One region of the Marinobacter albus genome, then DNA from elsewhere that is predicted to be linked to it. Evidence: predicted binding sites of a transcription regulator. Region 1 holds the regulator's gene; each other region holds the start of a gene.
The links. The regulator sigma-54, encoded in region 1, starts transcription at its own class of promoters, with help from an activator protein. The targets are predictions, from matches to a motif close to ANTGGCATNNANNTTGCTNT.
Positions count from the first base shown of each region.

Region 2: a site for sigma-54 is predicted at 1,837-1,856, ahead of glnA (glutamate--ammonia ligase). Genes of this name have one in related genera too.
Region 3: a site for sigma-54 is predicted at 2,691-2,710, ahead of QQF73_RS13510 (ammonium transporter). Genes of this name have one in related genera too.
Region 4: a site for sigma-54 is predicted at 1,728-1,747, ahead of QQF73_RS15875 (sigma 54-interacting transcriptional regulator). Genes of this name have one in related genera too.

Region 1 covers NZ_JASSQD010000001.1:1,295,840-1,300,038, forward strand. The annotation lists gene rapZ (RNase adapter RapZ) at 1-123, opposite strand, end outside; gene ptsN (PTS IIA-like nitrogen regulatory protein PtsN) at 152-622, opposite strand; gene hpf (ribosome hibernation promoting factor) at 709-1,017, opposite strand; gene QQF73_RS06115 (RNA polymerase factor sigma-54) at 1,128-2,654, opposite strand; gene lptB (LPS export ABC transporter ATP-binding protein) at 2,813-3,538, opposite strand; gene lptA (lipopolysaccharide transport periplasmic protein LptA) at 3,516-4,073, opposite strand; gene lptC (LPS export ABC transporter periplasmic protein LptC) at 4,057-4,199, opposite strand, start outside.
Region 2 covers NZ_JASSQD010000004.1:129,546-133,744, reverse strand. The annotation lists gene QQF73_RS18335 (DUF4124 domain-containing protein) at 1-97, opposite strand, end outside; gene glnA (glutamate--ammonia ligase) at 279-1,682, opposite strand; gene typA (translational GTPase TypA) at 2,226-4,037, shown strand; gene pip (prolyl aminopeptidase) at 4,137-4,199, shown strand, end outside.
Region 3 covers NZ_JASSQD010000002.1:437,360-441,558, forward strand. The annotation lists gene QQF73_RS13505 (circularly permuted type 2 ATP-grasp protein) at 1-1,215, opposite strand, end outside; gene QQF73_RS13510 (ammonium transporter) at 1,415-2,623, opposite strand; gene QQF73_RS13515 (YkvA family protein) at 2,942-3,376, opposite strand; gene QQF73_RS13520 (tRNA-uridine aminocarboxypropyltransferase) at 3,472-4,095, opposite strand; gene QQF73_RS13525 (DUF6231 family protein) at 4,074-4,199, opposite strand, start outside.
Region 4 covers NZ_JASSQD010000003.1:224,418-228,616, reverse strand. The annotation lists gene QQF73_RS15875 (sigma 54-interacting transcriptional regulator) at 1-1,695, opposite strand, end outside; gene cynS (cyanase) at 1,989-2,432, shown strand; gene QQF73_RS15865 (ACT domain-containing protein) at 2,553-2,831, opposite strand; gene ilvG (acetolactate synthase 2 catalytic subunit) at 2,828-4,199, opposite strand, start outside.

The sequences.
Region 1 (4,199 bases):
GGTCAGGGGAAACAGCAGCCCGATGGGCAGATTATCGATGCAGTAGTAGCCGAGATCCTCGAGCACATGGAGCGCCGTACTCTTGCCGGAACCGGATCTGCCGCTCACGATGATCAGTTTCATGGGCACTCTGTCTCCACTCTCTGGGGTGTTACTCGGTCGCAGTGGTCATGCGCTTGTATAGTGTGGTGGCGTCATCACACTGCCGAAGCCCATCGCAGAACGCCCGCTCGTTGAACTTCTCCGCCAGCTGGCTGAGCAGTTCCAGGTGTTCGCTGGTGGCCTCCTTGGGGACGACGAGGGCAAACACCAGATCCACGGGCTGGTTATCGATGGCGTCGAACTCGATGCTTTCCTCGAGCGTCAGCAGAACGCCTACCACGTGATCCAGTCCTTCCAGCCGACAGTGGGGTATGGCAATACCCTGGCCAATCCCGGTACTGCCGAGACGCTCCCGGGACACCAGGTTATTGAAGATCTGGGTCTCGCTGAGCGATTCGTCGTGCCGGTGGATCTGTTCGGCGATGAATTCCAGCACCCGCTTCTTGCTTGATGCCGGTACCCGGCATAGGGTCAGCTCCGGTGCAAGGATGTTATCTATGGTCAGGGATGTGTCGCTCATGAATCGACTGCATTTCCGTAAAAAAAAGGCTGCGGCAGGTGCTCCATGCCGCAGCGCGATGAGATGACATGCATGAAAACGGGCGGTTAACGAGAGCCGTTTCCGTGCATCCGGTCTACATTCTTTTCCTTGTGCTTGAGGATCTGGCGGTCCAGTTTATCAATCAACCCGTCGATCGCTGCGTACATATCCTCGTTTTCAGCCTTTGCGTGAATATCACCACCAACCACGTGCAACGTTGCTTCCGCCATCTGACGCACCTTTTCCACCTGCAGGGTAACCTGGCAGTTACTGATATGGTCAAAGTGTCGTTCAAGTTTCTCGAATTTTTCTGAGACGTAATCCTTCAGTGCGGGAGTCAGTTCTACGTGATGGCCTGAAATGTTGAGTTGCATAGGCGTCTCCTGTTGTCATCATGCCGGTCCCAAAAGGCCGGACTGAGGGCTGGCGCACACCGCGCCGGCAAAGTTTGGCTCGGAGGAGCGCTGTACTCGACAGTGCTCCCCTAAACCAGTCTTTTTCGCTCGTTAGAGGGTGGAATATGCATCGCTTCCCGGTACTTGGCGACGGTTCGACGGGCCACTTTGATGCCCTGTTCCCCTAGCATGGCTGCAATTTTACTGTCACTCAACGGCTTTTTCGGAGTCTCGGCCGCTATCAGCTTCTTGATCATTGCACGGATGGCTGTCGATGAACATTCCCCGCCTTCATCGGTACTGACGTGGCTGGAGAAAAAGTACTTGAGCTCGAAGATTCCCCGCGGAGTGTGCATGTATTTCTGGGTGGTGACCCGGGAAATCGTCGATTCGTGCATTTCCACCGCCTGCGCTATGTCGGAAAGGATCAGTGGCTTCATGGCTTCTTCGCCCTGATCCAGAAACCCCTGCTGGTGCTCGACGATGCGTGTTGCCACTTTCAGCAGGGTTTCATTGCGGCTCTGCAGGCTCTTGATAAACCATTTGGCTTCCTGCAACTGATCCCGCAGGTAGGTGTTATCGGCACTGCTGTCTGCTCGCCTTATAAGAGAAGCATAGCTCGCATTGACGCGGATGCGTGGTGCAATTTCAGGATTCAGCTCAACCCGCCACCTGTCGTTGTGTTTGCGGACGATGACATCGGGAATCACGTAATCGGGTTCGGCGCGATCAATGACGTCGCCCGGACGCGGATTCAGACCGGTGATCAGGGCCAGGACTTCCCGCAACTGATCTTCCTTGAGCCGGCTGCGGCGCAACAACTGGGCGTAGTCCCGGTTGCCCAGCAGATTGATGTAGTGGGTGATGACGAGGCGTGCCTGGGCCAGCCAGGGGGTGTCAGGCGGCAACTGGTTCAGTTGGATCAGCAGGCATTCCTGCAGATCCCGGGCAAATACGCCGGGTGGGTCGAAATGCTGCAACCGGTGCAGCACCGCTTCCACCTCGTCCAGTTCAAGCGGGTCTTCCTCGTTTTCATCCAGCAGCCCTGAATGGATCTCGTCCAGCGGGCTGGTCAGGTAACCCCGTTCGTCCACCGCATCCATCAGGGCATGGGCAATGGCCTGATCACGTTCACTCAGTGGTGTCAGGTTCAACTGCCACTCAAGGTGGTCCTGCAGGGTTTCACTGGGGGAATTGCGGGTTTCGAAGTCGTGATCGTTTTCGTCGTCGTTGCGGGCCGCCGGGGCAGGGGCGGACTGATAGATATCATCCCAGGCGGTGTCGACCGGAAGATCGTCGGGGATGTTATCCGGTATCTCGTTTTCGGAGGTCCAGTCGGGGCCGTTTTCCGACTCATCCCAGTCGGTGTTGGTGTCAGAGCCCGCATCTGCTGCCGTTTCCGCGGCTGATTCTTCGTGGCTGTTATCATCGTCACTGGATGCGGTGTCGGCCTGATCGTCGTCTTCCGAGGTTTCCAGCATCGGGTTGGATTCCAGAGCCTGCTGGATTTCCTGCTGTAGATCGAGGGTGGATAGCTGTAGTAGCCGGATCGCCTGTTGCAGCTGGGGCGTCATGGTCAAGCTCTGACCCAGCTTTAACTGTAAGGAGGCTTTCATAACCATGGTTCAGGATCCGTCACTCATCAGGCTCTGCTTTACCGTAAGTTCAAAAAAATTGTTGTATGCCGGTCACTTGCCCTTGGCGCGAAACAGCCTAGCAAGTTCTTTGCCGAGTTTACTTGCTCGGGTTCATCAACACAATCGGGCAGCACTGCTCACAAACGGAATTCATTACCGAGGTAAACCTCTTTTACTTGCTGGTTTGCGAGAATGGTTTCCGAATTGCCGGACGCAATGATGTGTCCCCCGGAAACAATGTATGCCGTTTCACAGATGTCCAGGGTTTCCCTCACATTGTGGTCTGTGATCAGTACCCCAATGCCTTTGTCCCGCAGGTGGCGGATAATGTGCTTGATGTCGCTTACCGAAATCGGGTCCACGCCGGCAAAGGGTTCGTCCAGAAGGATAAAAGCCGGTTCCATGGCCAGTGCCCGGGCAATTTCGACGCGCCGGCGTTCGCCTCCGGACAATGCCATACCCACGCTGTCGCGAATGTGGGTAATGTGGAATTCCTCCAGCAGTTGCCCCAGCCTGCTTTCCCGGTCGGCCCGGCTCAAGCCCTTGCGGGTTTCCAGAATCGCCATCAGGTTGTCGCGGACGGTCAGTTTCCGGAACACCGAGGCTTCCTGGGGCAAATAGCCGATCCCTTTTCGGGCCCGGCCATGCATGGGCAGTGGCGTGACGTCCTGGCTGTCAATCGTGATGCGGCCCCGGTCGGCCGGGACCAGCCCGACGATCATGTAGAAACAGGTGGTCTTGCCTGCACCATTGGGGCCCAGCAGGCCGACGATCTCGCCACTGCGAATCTCCAGCGAGACATCAAGCACCACTTTTTTCTGCTTGTAGCTTTTTGCCAGGTTACTGGCTCTCAGAACTGCCATCGGATCCCTGTATGCTCCTGGTGCTGCGTGGCTGAATGACCATCTCGACGCGGCCGCTGCCGGTTTCGGTCTTTGTGCCGCCCTCGGCAGTCACTACCCGACGGACGGTATCATAATGAATGACATCGCCCCGGAACAGGTTTCCATTCTGCTCAATGATCGCGTCCCGTTCAAAAGTCAGCAGGTTCTCCGCGGCCGACCAGGTGATGTTGAGAGCCCGGGCATCGGTTTCACCCTCTCCGTTGCGGGTGGGTTGCTGATAACGGGCGGGCTTGCCAGAGGCCTCAACCCGGCTCAGTCCGTCAACGTCGCGATAAAGGACCACCCGGTCCGCCGTAAGCCGGGTCCTGCCCTGAATCAGTTCAACGTCGCCGGTGTAGGTGGCAATGCCCTTGGCGTCGTCAAGCCGGGCGCTGTCCGCGCTCACGTTAATCGGCAGGTCCGAATCCAGGCTGAACGCGGCGACGGGCCCGGTTAAGGTCAGGGCCAGGGTGATCGCCAACAGCGTTCGTAGTCGGTTATTTGCCAGTTTCATAGCGTCCTTCCACCTGGGAGTTAAGTTCGAGAATGCGCTCGTTGATCCAGGCCTGCATGCCTTTTGCCCGGGTTACGCCAATCGTGTCGGTAATGGTGACGGGGGCATCGGTGTAGACGGTGCCCA
Region 2 (4,199 bases), on a different contig from region 1:
CATTGCCGTAGGCGTCTACATTCCGGTAGACCTCAGCGCTTGCGGGAACGGCCAGCAGAAGGAAGGCTGCGGCAACTAATCCGGTCCTCGGGTTCATAAGCACACCTGTTTCCATGATTTTAATTGATTATCTGCGGGCGCCGGAGTCATTTCAACGCCTGTGTGGCGGGTTGTTGGTTACATATCGTTAAGGACGTCAGGCACTTGTGAGGGGGTGCACAAAAAAAAGCCCCGCACAGGGCGGGGCTTCTTCACAATCCCGAATTAACGGGTTGTTTTTAGCAGGAGTAGTACAGCTCGAACTCGACCGGATGCGTGGTCATGTTCAGACGCTCGACTTCACCGCGCTTCAGTTCGACGTAACCCTGAATCATGTCTTCAGTGAAGACGCCACCGCGGGTCAGGAACTCGTGGTCTTCTTCCAGGCAATCCAGAGCTTCGGCCAGAGTTTCGGCCACGACCGGAATGTTCAGAGCCTCTTCCTTCGGCAGGTCGTACAGGTCCTTGTCCATGGCGTCGCCAGGGTGGATCTTGTTCTGGATGCCGTCCAGGCCAGCCATCATGAGGGCGGCGAAAGCCAGGTACGGGTTAGCTGAGGCGTCCGGGAAGCGAACTTCGATCCGGCGCGCCTTCGGGCTGTTCACGTATGGGATACGGATGGAGGCGGAACGGTTACGGGCCGAGTAGGCCAGCATAACCGGTGCTTCGAAGCCCGGAACCAGACGCTTGTAGGAGTTGGTGGAGCTGTTGGTGAAGGCGTTGATGGCCTTGGCGTGCTTGATCACACCACCAATGTAGTACAGCGCCGCTTCGCTCAGGCCGGCATAGCTGTCACCCGCAAACAGGTTCTTGCCGTCTTTGCTCAGGGACATGTGTACGTGCATGCCGGAACCGTTGTCACCAACAACCGGCTTCGGCATGAAGGTGGCAGTCTTGCCGTATGCGTGTGCAACGTTGTGTACGCAGTACTTCAGGATCTGAACTTCGTCGGCCTTCTTGGTCAGGGTGTTGGCGCCAACACCGATTTCACACTGGCCAGCAGTACCCACCTCGTGGTGGTGAACTTCGATGTTCAGGCCCATGGACTCCATGGCGGCACACATCGCGCCACGCAGGTCGTGCAGGCTGTCGACCGGCGGAACCGGGAAGTAGCCACCTTTCACGCCCGGACGGTGACCGATGTTGTTGCGGTCGAAATCTTCGCCGGAAACCCAGGCCGCTTCTTCGGAGTGGATGGAGTAGCCCGCACCTTTCATGTCCACTTCCCACTTGACCGAGTCAAATACGAAGAATTCCGGCTCCGGGCCGAACAGGGCGCCATCGGCGATGCCGGTGGACTTCAGGTACTCTTCAGCGCGACGGGCAACGGAACGCGGGTCACGCTCATATCCCTGCATGGTAGAAGGCTCTACGATGTCGCAGGTGATGTTGAGGGTGGTCTCTTCGGTGAACGGGTCCAGCACGGAGCTGGAGTCATCCGGCATCAGGATCATGTCGGACTCGTTGATACCCTTCCAGCCTGAAATTGAAGAGCCGTCGAACATCTTGCCGTCCGCGAAAAAGTCTTCGTCTACCTCGGAGGCCGGCAGGGTGACGTGCTGTTCCTTACCGCGGCTGTCGGTAAAGCGCAGGTCGACCCACTTAACTTCGTGTTCTTTGATCAAATCAACTGTCTTGGACATTGTGCATGCTCCGTAAGTTATCCCGCGTGAGCGGGCGCATTCATGTTCGTTTTGCCGGATCGTTCAGGGTAGCTGATATCCGATCTTTTCTTCAGGAATTCGCAGCTTAGCAAAAGCGCCTGCCACTTACCTGCAAATTTCGGCTGAGTTCGTTTAAGCAAGGCTCTTGCCAATTTTTAGGGCATGCTCCAGGAGCGAGCAATGACGCGGGTTTTGGCCATTTGTGGAGCATCCGCGGGATTTCCACTGGTGCAAGATTGACGATGTGGTGCACAAAACTGGTGCGGATGCCATGTGGGTCGCCCTTAAATGGTGCAGAAAGGGTGTTCCCGGAATAGGCGTTTTTCTTCATATTAACGGCAGGGAGTTTTCGATATACTGCGCGCCACCTCATTTTTACCCCGAGCTTCACGTTTGGGACGCTGGTGCCGCCCGGTGCCGGATAATGGGTTCATTTTACGGATTTGAGACGGCATGTGAGAGGCTTGGCCTCCTTGATAGACCCTCTCAGGTCAAAGGAAAGCATGCCGCAGGATTATAGTTGTGATTGAGAAACTTCGTAATATCGCCATCATCGCTCACGTCGACCATGGCAAAACCACGCTCGTAGATAAATTGCTGCGTCAGTCCGGTACGTTGGATCGCAAAGAGCTCGAGAACGAGCGTGTGATGGACTCCAATGACCAGGAGAAAGAACGTGGTATTACCATTCTGGCCAAGAACACGGCGCTGAAGTGGAATGACTACGACATCAATATTGTCGACACCCCGGGTCACGCCGATTTTGGCGGCGAAGTAGAACGGGTGATGAGCATGGTGGATTGTGTGCTCCTGGTGGTCGATTCCATTGATGGCCCGATGCCGCAAACCCGATTCGTAACCCAGAAAGCTTTCGATGCGGGTCTGCGCCCTATTGTTGTGGTCAACAAGATTGACCGCCCCGGCGCGCGCCCGGATTGGGTGGTCGACCAGGTATTCGATCTGTTCGATAACCTCGGTGCCACCGATGAACAGCTGGATTTCCCAATTGTCTATGCCAGTGCCCTGAACGGCATTGCAGGCCTCGATCACGAGAACCTGGACGACAACATGGATGCCGTGTTCCAGGCGATCGTTGATCACGTGCCGTCGCCCAACGTGGATCCGGACGGGCCGTTTCAGATGCAGATCTCCCAGCTCGATTACAATAGCTTCCTGGGCGTTATCGGCATCGGTCGCATTATGCGGGGCAGGGTCAAGACCAACTCTCCGGTGACCGCGATTGGAGCCGATGGCAAGAAACGCAACGGCCGTATCCTCAAGATCATGGGGCACTCCGGTCTTCAGCGCGTTGAGGTTGAGGAAGCGCAGGCGGGCGATATCATCTGCGTCAGTGGTATGGATGAACTCTTCATCTCGGATACCCTGTGTGATCCGTCCAACGTTGAGGCATTGCCTGCGCTGACGGTCGACGAACCGACCGTATCAATGACCTTCCAGGTCAATGATTCGCCATTTGCCGGTCGGGAAGGCAAGTTTGTAACCAGCCGCAACATCAAGGAACGCCTCGAGAAGGAGTTGCTGCACAACGTTGCGCTGCGGGTGGAAGAAGGCGAGTCTGCTGACAAGTTCAAGGTATCGGGGCGTGGCGAACTGCATCTGTCGGTTCTGATCGAGAACATGCGTCGCGAGAATTTCGAGCTTGCCGTCGGTCGGCCTGAAGTTGTCATTCGCGAAATCGACGGCGAGAAGCAGGAGCCGTACGAAAACGTCATCGTCGATATCGAGGAACAGCATCAGGGTTCCGTGATGGAGCAGATGGGTCTGCGAAAGGGTGATCTGACCAATATGGTGCCGGATGGCAAGGGGCGCATGCGTCTTGAGTACACCATCCCTGCGCGCGGTCTGATCGGCTTCCGGAATACCTTCCTGACCATGACCTCAGGCACCGGTATCCTGACATCAACCTTCAGCCACTACGGCCCCATCAAGTTGGGTGATGTCACCAGTCGCCAGAATGGCGTTCTGGTGTCCATGGCAACGGGTACTGCGCTGACCTATTCACTTGAAACGCTCCAGAGCCGCGGCAAGCTGTTCCTGGACCCGGGGCAAGAGATTTACGAAGGTCAGCTCTGTGGTATTCATAGTCGGGATAACGATCTGGTCATGAACCCGACCAAAGGCAAAAAGCTCGATAACATGCGTGCCTCCGGCAAGGATGAGGTCATTGGCCTGGTGCCACCGATCAAGTTCACTCTTGAGCAGGCGCTCGAGTTCATTGATGACGATGAATTGGTGGAAGTGACTCCGAAATCGATTCGTCTGCGCAAGAAGCTGTTGACTGAAAACGAGCGCAAGCGCGCGAAGAAAAAGTAAGTCTTCAGTGGTAACAAAGAAGGGGCGGGTCAGCAGTGACCTGCCCCTTTTTCGTTCAGTTCAGCTACACTCCGGTTAAACCCCTTTCAGGAGCGCCTGATGCTCACGCTCTACCCGGAAATCAAGCCGAATGCCCAGCATCGCCTTGCCGTTGAGTCCCCT
Region 3 (4,199 bases), on a different contig from region 1:
GGCGATGTAATCCTGGGGCCGGGCCTTGAGCAGGCTGCGGAAGGTGGCGAGTTCCTGTTTGCTGGCCTTCGGGCCAATCAGCATGCCGTAACCACCGGCCCCTTGGGCTTCTTTGACCACGAGCTCCGGCAGGTGGTCGAGTACGTACTGGAGATCCTTTTTCTTGCGGCACTGCCAGGTGGGAACGTTTTTCAGGATCGGTTCCTCGTCCAGGTAGAAGCGGATCATGTCGGGCACGTAGGGGTAGATGGATTTGTCATCCCCGACGCCGGTGCCCATGGCATTGGTCAGCACCACGTTGCCGGTCCGGTAGGCGGAGTAAAGTCCGGGCACACCCAGCATGGAGTCGGGATTGCCCGCGAGTGGGTCGAGGAAGTCGTCGTCGATGCGGCGGTATATGACGTCGACCTGCTGGGGGCCGACCGTGGTCTTCATGAACACCTTGTTCTGGTGCACGAACAGGTCGGCGCCTTCCACCAGTTCCACGCCCATTTGCCGGGCGAGGAAGGCGTGCTCGAAATAGGCGCTGTTGAATCGGCCGGGAGTCAGGACCACCACGGTCGGGTCCGGTTTGAGAGAGGCTGCACGCAGTGTCTCACCCAGCAGATTGGGGTAGTGCTCAACGGGCGCCACCGGTGAGTGGGCGAAAAGCTCCGGGAACAGACGCATCATCATGCGGCGATTCTCGAGCATGTAGGAAACGCCGCTGGGGCAGCGCAGGTTGTCCTCGAGGACGTAGAAGTCGCCGTCGTTATTACGAATCAGGTCAATCCCGGCGATGTGGCAATACAGATTGCGCGGCAGTTTCAGGGCCTGCATGCCGGGCTGGTATTGCGGGTTGGCAAAAACCTGCTCGGCGCTGATCACGCCGGCTTTGACGATGTCGTAGTCGTGGTAGATATCGAACAGGAAGCGGTTCAGTGCCTGCACCCGCTGGCGCAGACCGCTCTGCAATTTGTGCCAGTCGCTGGCGGAGATCACCCGGGGAATTAGATCGAACGGTATCAGCCGGTCGGCGCCCTGGTCTTCACCGTAGACGTTGAAGGTGATGCCCAGGCGCTGGAACAGCACATCCGCTTCTCGACGCTTTTCAGCAATCAGGGTTTCATCCGAGTTGATCAACCACTGCTCCAGCATTCGGCAGTGCGGTCGTACTTTGTTGTCCCGGTCGAACAGTTCGTCAAACAGGCCTTGGTCCGGTGTCTGAATCAGCATGATTCCGTACATCTCCTAGGGCGGTGCCGGCGCGTATGGCACACGGTAAGGTAATCGGCAGCAAAAGGTGGGCCAGTAGTTGTCGTTTTTGGAAAACTGCCTTGATTTAAAGAAAGGAGAAGACCGGGCGTCTGTCAATTCGGGGGGTATAGAAGGACAACAGGCGGCCAGATGGCCGCCTGTTGTTGGAAGGGGGAGCTTACTCTACGGCCGTCGCACCAATGCGGTGAATGCTGACGTCCGCGCCGTTGAACTCTTCTTCCTCGGTCAGGCGCAGCCCCGAGATGGCGCCGATCACGCCGTATACGATCAGGCCGCCGACAAAGGCGATGGCAACGCCGGCAACGGAGCCGATGATCTGGGACATCAGGCTGACGCCGCCCAGGCCGCCGAGACTCGCCTGGCCGAAGATGCCGCAGGCGATTGCGCCCCAGACACCGCACACGCCGTGCAGGGGCCATACACCCAGAACATCGTCCAGGCGCTCGATCTTGTCCTGGGCCCATTCGAACAGGTAAACGAAGATGGCGCCGGCGACACCGCCAGTGATCAGTGCACCAACAGGATGCATCAGGTCGGAACCTGCACAAACAGCAACCAGTCCGGCCAGTGGTCCGTTGTGGATGAAGCCCGGATCCTTCCGGCCCAGCAGCATGGACACGAGAATGCCGCCGACCATGGCCATCAGGCTGTTGACGGCCACCAGACCGCTGATGCCATCCAGGGTCTGTGCCGACATGACGTTAAAGCCGAACCAGCCCACGGTCAGGATCCAGGCGCCCAGGGCCAGGAAAGGAATGTTGGACGGGGCAAAGGCGACCACCCGGCCATTGCGGTAGCGACCGTTACGGGCGCCAAGCAGAAGCACCGCCGCCAGGGCAATCCAGCCACCGACCGCATGCACTACAACGGAGCCGGCAAAGTCGTGGAAGGATGCACCAAACTGGCTCTCAAGCCAGGCCTGGAAACCGTAGTTGCCGTTCCAGATCAGGCCCTCGAAGAAGGGGTAGATGAACGCGACGATCAGGCCGGATGCAATCAGCATCGGGTAAAACTTCGCCCGCTCGGCAATACCGCCCGACACAATCGCCGGTATGGCTGCCGCGAAGGTCATCAGGAAGAAGAACTTGACCAGCTCGTAGCCGTTGCTGGCGGTCAGCTCGGCAGCACCGGACATGAAGTGGCTGCCGTAGGCAACGTAGTAGCCGATGAAGAAATACATGACGGCGGAGACGCCGAAGTCGGTCATGATCTTGACCAGGGCATTGACCTGGTTCTTGTGTCGCACGGTGCCCACTTCGAGGAAGGCAAAGCCGGCGTGCATGGCCAGTACCATGATGGCACCGATGAGAATGAACAGCGTGTTGGCGCTCTCGGTCAGGGTATGTACTGCACTCGTGATGTCCACGGGTTTTTCGCTCCTGATGGTGTGTTTCAGCCTCTGTCGGGCTTTCTGTGCATTGTGGGTGTGCACATAAGCAAGAGGTGTTCCAAAACAATGCAAAATTAGGAGTGGTGGTCAGTTGTAAGTCCTTCGCTGGAGTTCTGGTGCGGGCAATGAACAGAAATGGCACCAATACGGTGCATAAATGGGAAAGATGCACCGTATTGGTCGGTGCTGGTGGGGTTACCAGGTGATGCTGTCGCCGGTGACCGGGCCAGAAACGGCGAGCCGACTTCCCGGTCTTCTAAAACCAGCACACCTTCCCGTTGGTTTATTTTTCAATCAATTTGATTGTGTAAATCCGGGATCCGATTCCTGCTTTTGGTTTTCCTGTTGTTCTTTCCACGCCGCGTAGCGGTGCAGATCCGATTCGACCAGTTTCAGACACAGGGCGACAACACCGGCGTCGTCGAGGAAACCAAAACCAAAGATCAGGTCGGGAATGACATCAAGCGGGTTGAGCACGTACAGCAGGGCGCCGGCGACTGCGGCGATGGTCTTCCAGGGGACACTGCGGTAGTTGCCGTACCAGTAGTCCCGGATCATCGAGAACATCAGTTTTATGTCGGCACTGAAGCGCTTGAGCCGGCCACTGCCTTTCACCTTTTCCTCGATGGCTCGCTGGCGTTCGAGCACCGTCTCCAGATCGGCCCGATGCACCTTCGCGGATTCGGCGTTCAGTTGTTCCTCGGCGTTCTTCTGACTGAACAGGGCCATAAACGGGTGTCCTATACGCTTGCTGAGTGTCACGTCTGTCAGGTCGTATGATCGCTCAAGCCTGCGTGTATTGCCAACCGCTCAGGTTTCCGGTGCTACCGGTAGCGATCCCGAAGTGGCGCCGGGATCTGGGCCAGTTGTCTGGTCACCAGCGCCGCCATGGCGGCGTGGATGGGGTCGGTGTCGAGGCCCGGTTCCAGGTGCTGGAGGAGGTGGCCGGCGGCCTCGGCGGTTGCCAGGTGATGGTCCCCCGGAGCCTTGCGGATAACGTAACGGGAGGGCGGCGGTGCGGCAAAGTGATACCTCGGCAGCTCGCCGATCCGCCGGTTCAGGTGCAGGATCTTGGCCGCCTTCCGCCAGGTGCCGTCCAGTAGAACCCAGTGATGGATGCCTTGCAGGTCGGCCTCTTCGAGGGCCTGACTGTCTGGCCCCGGGAACAGTACCGCGGTACCGGCCAGGGGGATGTTGTCGCCCAATCCGGCCTGGCGAAATTCTGCCGGGGTCTCACCGACAAAGACCTGGAGCCTTGTCAGGCACTGCTCGAGGATTCTCAGGGTTCCCTTGCTCCGGCCGACTTCCGAGGGGTGCTGCAATACGGTCAACGGGGTCTGGTTTGGCACGGCGCTGCAGTGGTCACAGACGCAGATGTTGGGGTGCAGGTGGCAGCGGCGGCATAGGTGTCTGGGCACGCGTTGGCTTACCACCAGGCCTTGCCCCACATTTCCGGGTTGGCCCAGTTGTCCGGATTGTTCCAGGCTCGCTTATGGTTATAGGTGTCCAGATTGTAGGTATACAGGGTGAGTATGCCGTGGTCGCCCTGCAC
Region 4 (4,199 bases), on a different contig from region 1:
CAGGTCCAGATCAAGGCCGCCGTTTGCGGTGATCACCTGTCGCTCGATCACGTTTTCCAGCTCCCGCACATTGCCCGGCCAGTGGTAGGCCTGTAGGGTTTCCACGTCCCGTTCTCGCAATATAAGGGTGGGGCGGTTGAACTTCTGGCAGGCCCGGTTGAGAAATTCCCGGGCGAGGATGGGGATATCCTCCAGACGCCGGCGTAGAGGCACCGATTCGATGGGGAAGACATTCAGGCGGAAGTATAGGTCCTCCCGAAATGTCTTGGCCTGGATTTCCGATTTCAGCTCCCTGTTCGTGGCGGCAATCACCCGGACGTTGACCGCCCGGGTGCGGTTTTCGCCCACCCGCTCGAACTGTTGATCCTGCAGGACTCTGAGGAGCTTGCCCTGAAGCTCCAGCGGGATTTCGCCCACCTCGTCCAGGAACAGGGTACCGCCATCGGCCAGTTCGAAGCGGCCAATCCGATCGCTCACGGCCCCGGTGAACGCACCCTTGATGTGACCGAAGAACTCGCTCTCGAACAGATCCTTGGGGATGGCCGCGCAGTTGACCCGGATCATGGGCCGGTCCCGTCGGTCGCTGGCCTGGTGGATGGCACGCGCAATCAGTTCCTTGCCGGTACCGGATTCGCCGGTAATCAGCACGTTTGCATCAGTGGGCGCCACCAGCCCAATGCGGCGGGCAATGCCCTTGATGGCCTCACTCTGGCCGACCAGGTCGTGAAAATGGTATTCGCCGCTGAGTTCCTCCTGCAGGTAGGCATTCTCCATCTCGAGCCGCTGTTTCAGGCTTTCAACTTCCTCCAGCGCGTGTTGCAGTTCCTGTTGGGCGTGCTGGCGGGCGGAAATATCCTTGAATACGACGACCGCGCCGATGGGGTGACCGTTGTCCATGATCGGGGTGCTGGTGTATTCCACGGGAAAGCCGGTTCCGTCCTTGCGCCAGAACCAGTCCTCGCCCACCCGCCGGACGCTGGCGTCGCGGAACGCAGCGTAGATGGGGCAGTCCTTGAGCGGGAACAGGGAGCCGTCCTCATGGGAATGGTGGACGACCCGGTGCATCACGCGCCCCATCAGTTCGTCCGTTCGCCAGCCCAGCATCTTTTCGCCGGCCGGGTTAACAAACGTGGTGCGGCCCTCTGCGTCGACGCCGTAGATTCCCTCGCCCACGGCATGGAGGATCAGCTGATTCTCCCGCTCCATATCCTTGAACAGTGCCTCGACTCTTCGCCACTCCAGGAGTCCGCCGCGATGGTAATGATTGACCTCGTGGCGCTCGCGCAGGGAGCGTAGCTGCCTTCGGTCCCGAAGCAGGAACAGGATGTCGCGGGAATCGGCTCCTCCGGCGCGCGCCGAGGAAATCTCCAGCTCGACCGTGTGACCGTCCTGATGCCGGAGCGTGAAATCCCCGCTCCATCCGCGTCCCCGTAACAGGGTTTCCTCCGTGAAGACGATCAGGGTGGGACGTTGGTCCGGAAACAGCGCGGTGCAGCGGCCGCCGATCAGCGACGCCCGCTCGGAACCGGTCATCCGGGCCGCCAGGGTGTTGGCGGCGAGAATCCGGTCCCCGGTGCAATCCACGAGCAGGGCGGCTTCAGGCAGGAGGTCGATCCAGCTGTCCTGGGGTGCCTGGTGCTGGGAAGGCCGGGGGCGTGCAGTTGCCGTTTCGCTGACGGCAGTCGTGGTGTTCATCGCTCTCATCCTGTCGGTGTCTCCGGGAAGATGAGTCAAGTCCCGTGCCAATTACGATAACTCGTAGTCGGGAGCACGAATTTTCGTGGTCTACGAAATATCGTAGTGCGGCCTGATTTCGGCCATTCATTAAATGCCATCAAAAACAAAGTCCTGGAATATTTCTGTTGGTTGGCACGAAGTCTGCGATAGCCCTGACAGGCTCATGCAGCGTCGGGAAGTGAACAATCGTTCGCGCCCGGAAGCTGCACTGGAACAGTGCAAAACCAACTGAAGCAAAGGGTGAGTGCCTTATGATGAACAAAGAACTGATGACCGCGAAGATTCTGGAAGCCAAGGCGACGAAAGGTGTTTCCTGGGAGGCGCTTTCCGAGGCCATTGGCATGTCGCCGGTGTTTACAACGTCGGCTTGCCTGGGCATGAACAGTCTGACTGAGGAAAAGGCGCTTGCTCTCTGCGAGACACTCGGGCTGGACAAGGTCGTCGCGGAAACCCTTCAGGTGTGCCCGAAGAAGGCCTGGGGTGATTCGGTGCCGCAGGATCCGCTGATCTATCGCCTGTACGAGGTGGTGGGTGTTTACGGAGATACCCTGAAGGAGCTGATCCACGAGAAGTTCGGTGACGGTATCATGAGTGCCATCGATTTCTCGATGCATGTGGACAAGGAAGAGAATCCGAAGGGGGATCGGGTGGTGATTACCATGAACGGGAAGTTCCTGCCCTACAAGTCCTGGTAATTGTTGCAACGTGCTGGATTGATGGAGTCTGGGCGCGGTGAGGGATCTCTTTTCTTCTGGGAAAAGAGATCCCTCCCCACGCTCGATCAGACTGCTCAGATAGACTCGCCTTTAAAGACATTAAGCTGTCTTTGTTTGTTTCATTTCATGAACTCCGAGAACCACGTCCCCTACTGTGTGCAGCTTTTCCAGCTGCGATTTGAGCATGTTGATGGGCCTTGTGCCCTCCAGCGTGAGGGCGATGGCAAGCTCGTCGCCTGCTGATTCCACCGCCATCCTGGCTATCCGGAATCCGCGAATCCGTACCACCTGGCACAATCGCTCCAACGCGGCCGCTTCATGACTCATCTGGCAGGTGAGGGTGTAGCTGGGTGTATCCGTTTGGCGCTGGAGGTTCATGCAACGTGCTCCTTGCTGGATTTTGCGGTGCGTTGGGATTCGTCGATCATGTCGCGGTTGCTGGCGCCGGGTTTGACGATGGGCCAGACGTTGTCTTCTCGGGCGATGGCAACGTGCAGCAGCATGGGGCCGTCGTAGGCGAGGATGGTTTCAATACCGCGGCGGATCTGGTCGGTGCGTTCGATGTGCAGGGCCGGGATGTCGAAGGCCCGGGCCATGGCGACGAAGTCGGGGTTGTCGTCCAGGTCGATCTGGCTTTCACGGTTGTTGTAGAACAGTTCCTGCTGCTGGCGGACCATGCCCAGGCACTGGTTGTCGAGGATAATCATCTTCAGGGGCAGTCTGTAGCGCCGTATGGTGGCCAGTTCCTGGGCGTTCATCATAAAGGAGCCGTCGCCCGCAACGTTGATCACGGTGCTGCCGCGGTTGGCGAACTGGGCGCCTATGGCCGCCGGCAGGCCGAAGCCCATGGTGCCCAGTCCGCCACTGGAGAGGTGGTGGCGTGGGTGGTTGAACTGGTAATGCTGGGCGACCCACATCTGGTGCTGGCCAACGTCGCAGGCGATTACGGTATCGTCCGGCGCGATTCGGGAGAGCTGTCGCACGAACGCGGGGCCGGTGATCGGGGCCAGGGGCTCTTCGTTGTCGGCCGCGTTGAAGCCGCCGGTGGTGTTCCAGGTGCGGCACTGTTTTTGCCAGTCGGCAATCGCCAACGGTTCGGTTTCCAGCTCCCGGGTCAGGGCCGCCAGGATGGTATTGAGGTCGCCCCGGATGGCCAGGTCTGCCGGGCGTAATTTGTTGATTTCGGAGGCATCGGCATCGATGTGGATCATCCGGGCGTTGGGGGCGAAGGTGTCCAGTTTGCCGGTGGCCCGGTCATCCAGACGCGCTCCGACAACGAGCAGCAGGTCGCACTCGTCCACGGCACGGTTGGCGACTCTCGAGCCGTGCATGCCCAGCATCCCGAGGTTCTGATCGCTGTGTTTGCCTGCGTTGCCGATACCTTTGAGTGTGACAACGCCCGGCAACGCGGAGGTGTCGGCAAAGGCCCGGAAGCGGGTCTCGGCGTGGGCCAGGCTGACACCGCCGCCGCTGTAGAGCAGGGGCTTGCGGGCGGCCCGCAGCATGGTCAGCGCCTCGGACAGGTTGGGGCAGCCTGTCGGGCCGGATCCTGTGCGGGTTGGTGCCTGCGCGCGGGCTTCTGTGAGCAGGATGTCCTTGGGAATGTCGATCCAGACCGGCCCCGGTCGGCCACTCTGGGCCAGGTGGATGGCTTCTTCCATGATCGCGGGCAGGTCGTCGGCGCTGTCCACCAGGTAACTGTGTTTGACGATGCCCAGGGTCATCCCCAGAACATCGGTTTCCTGG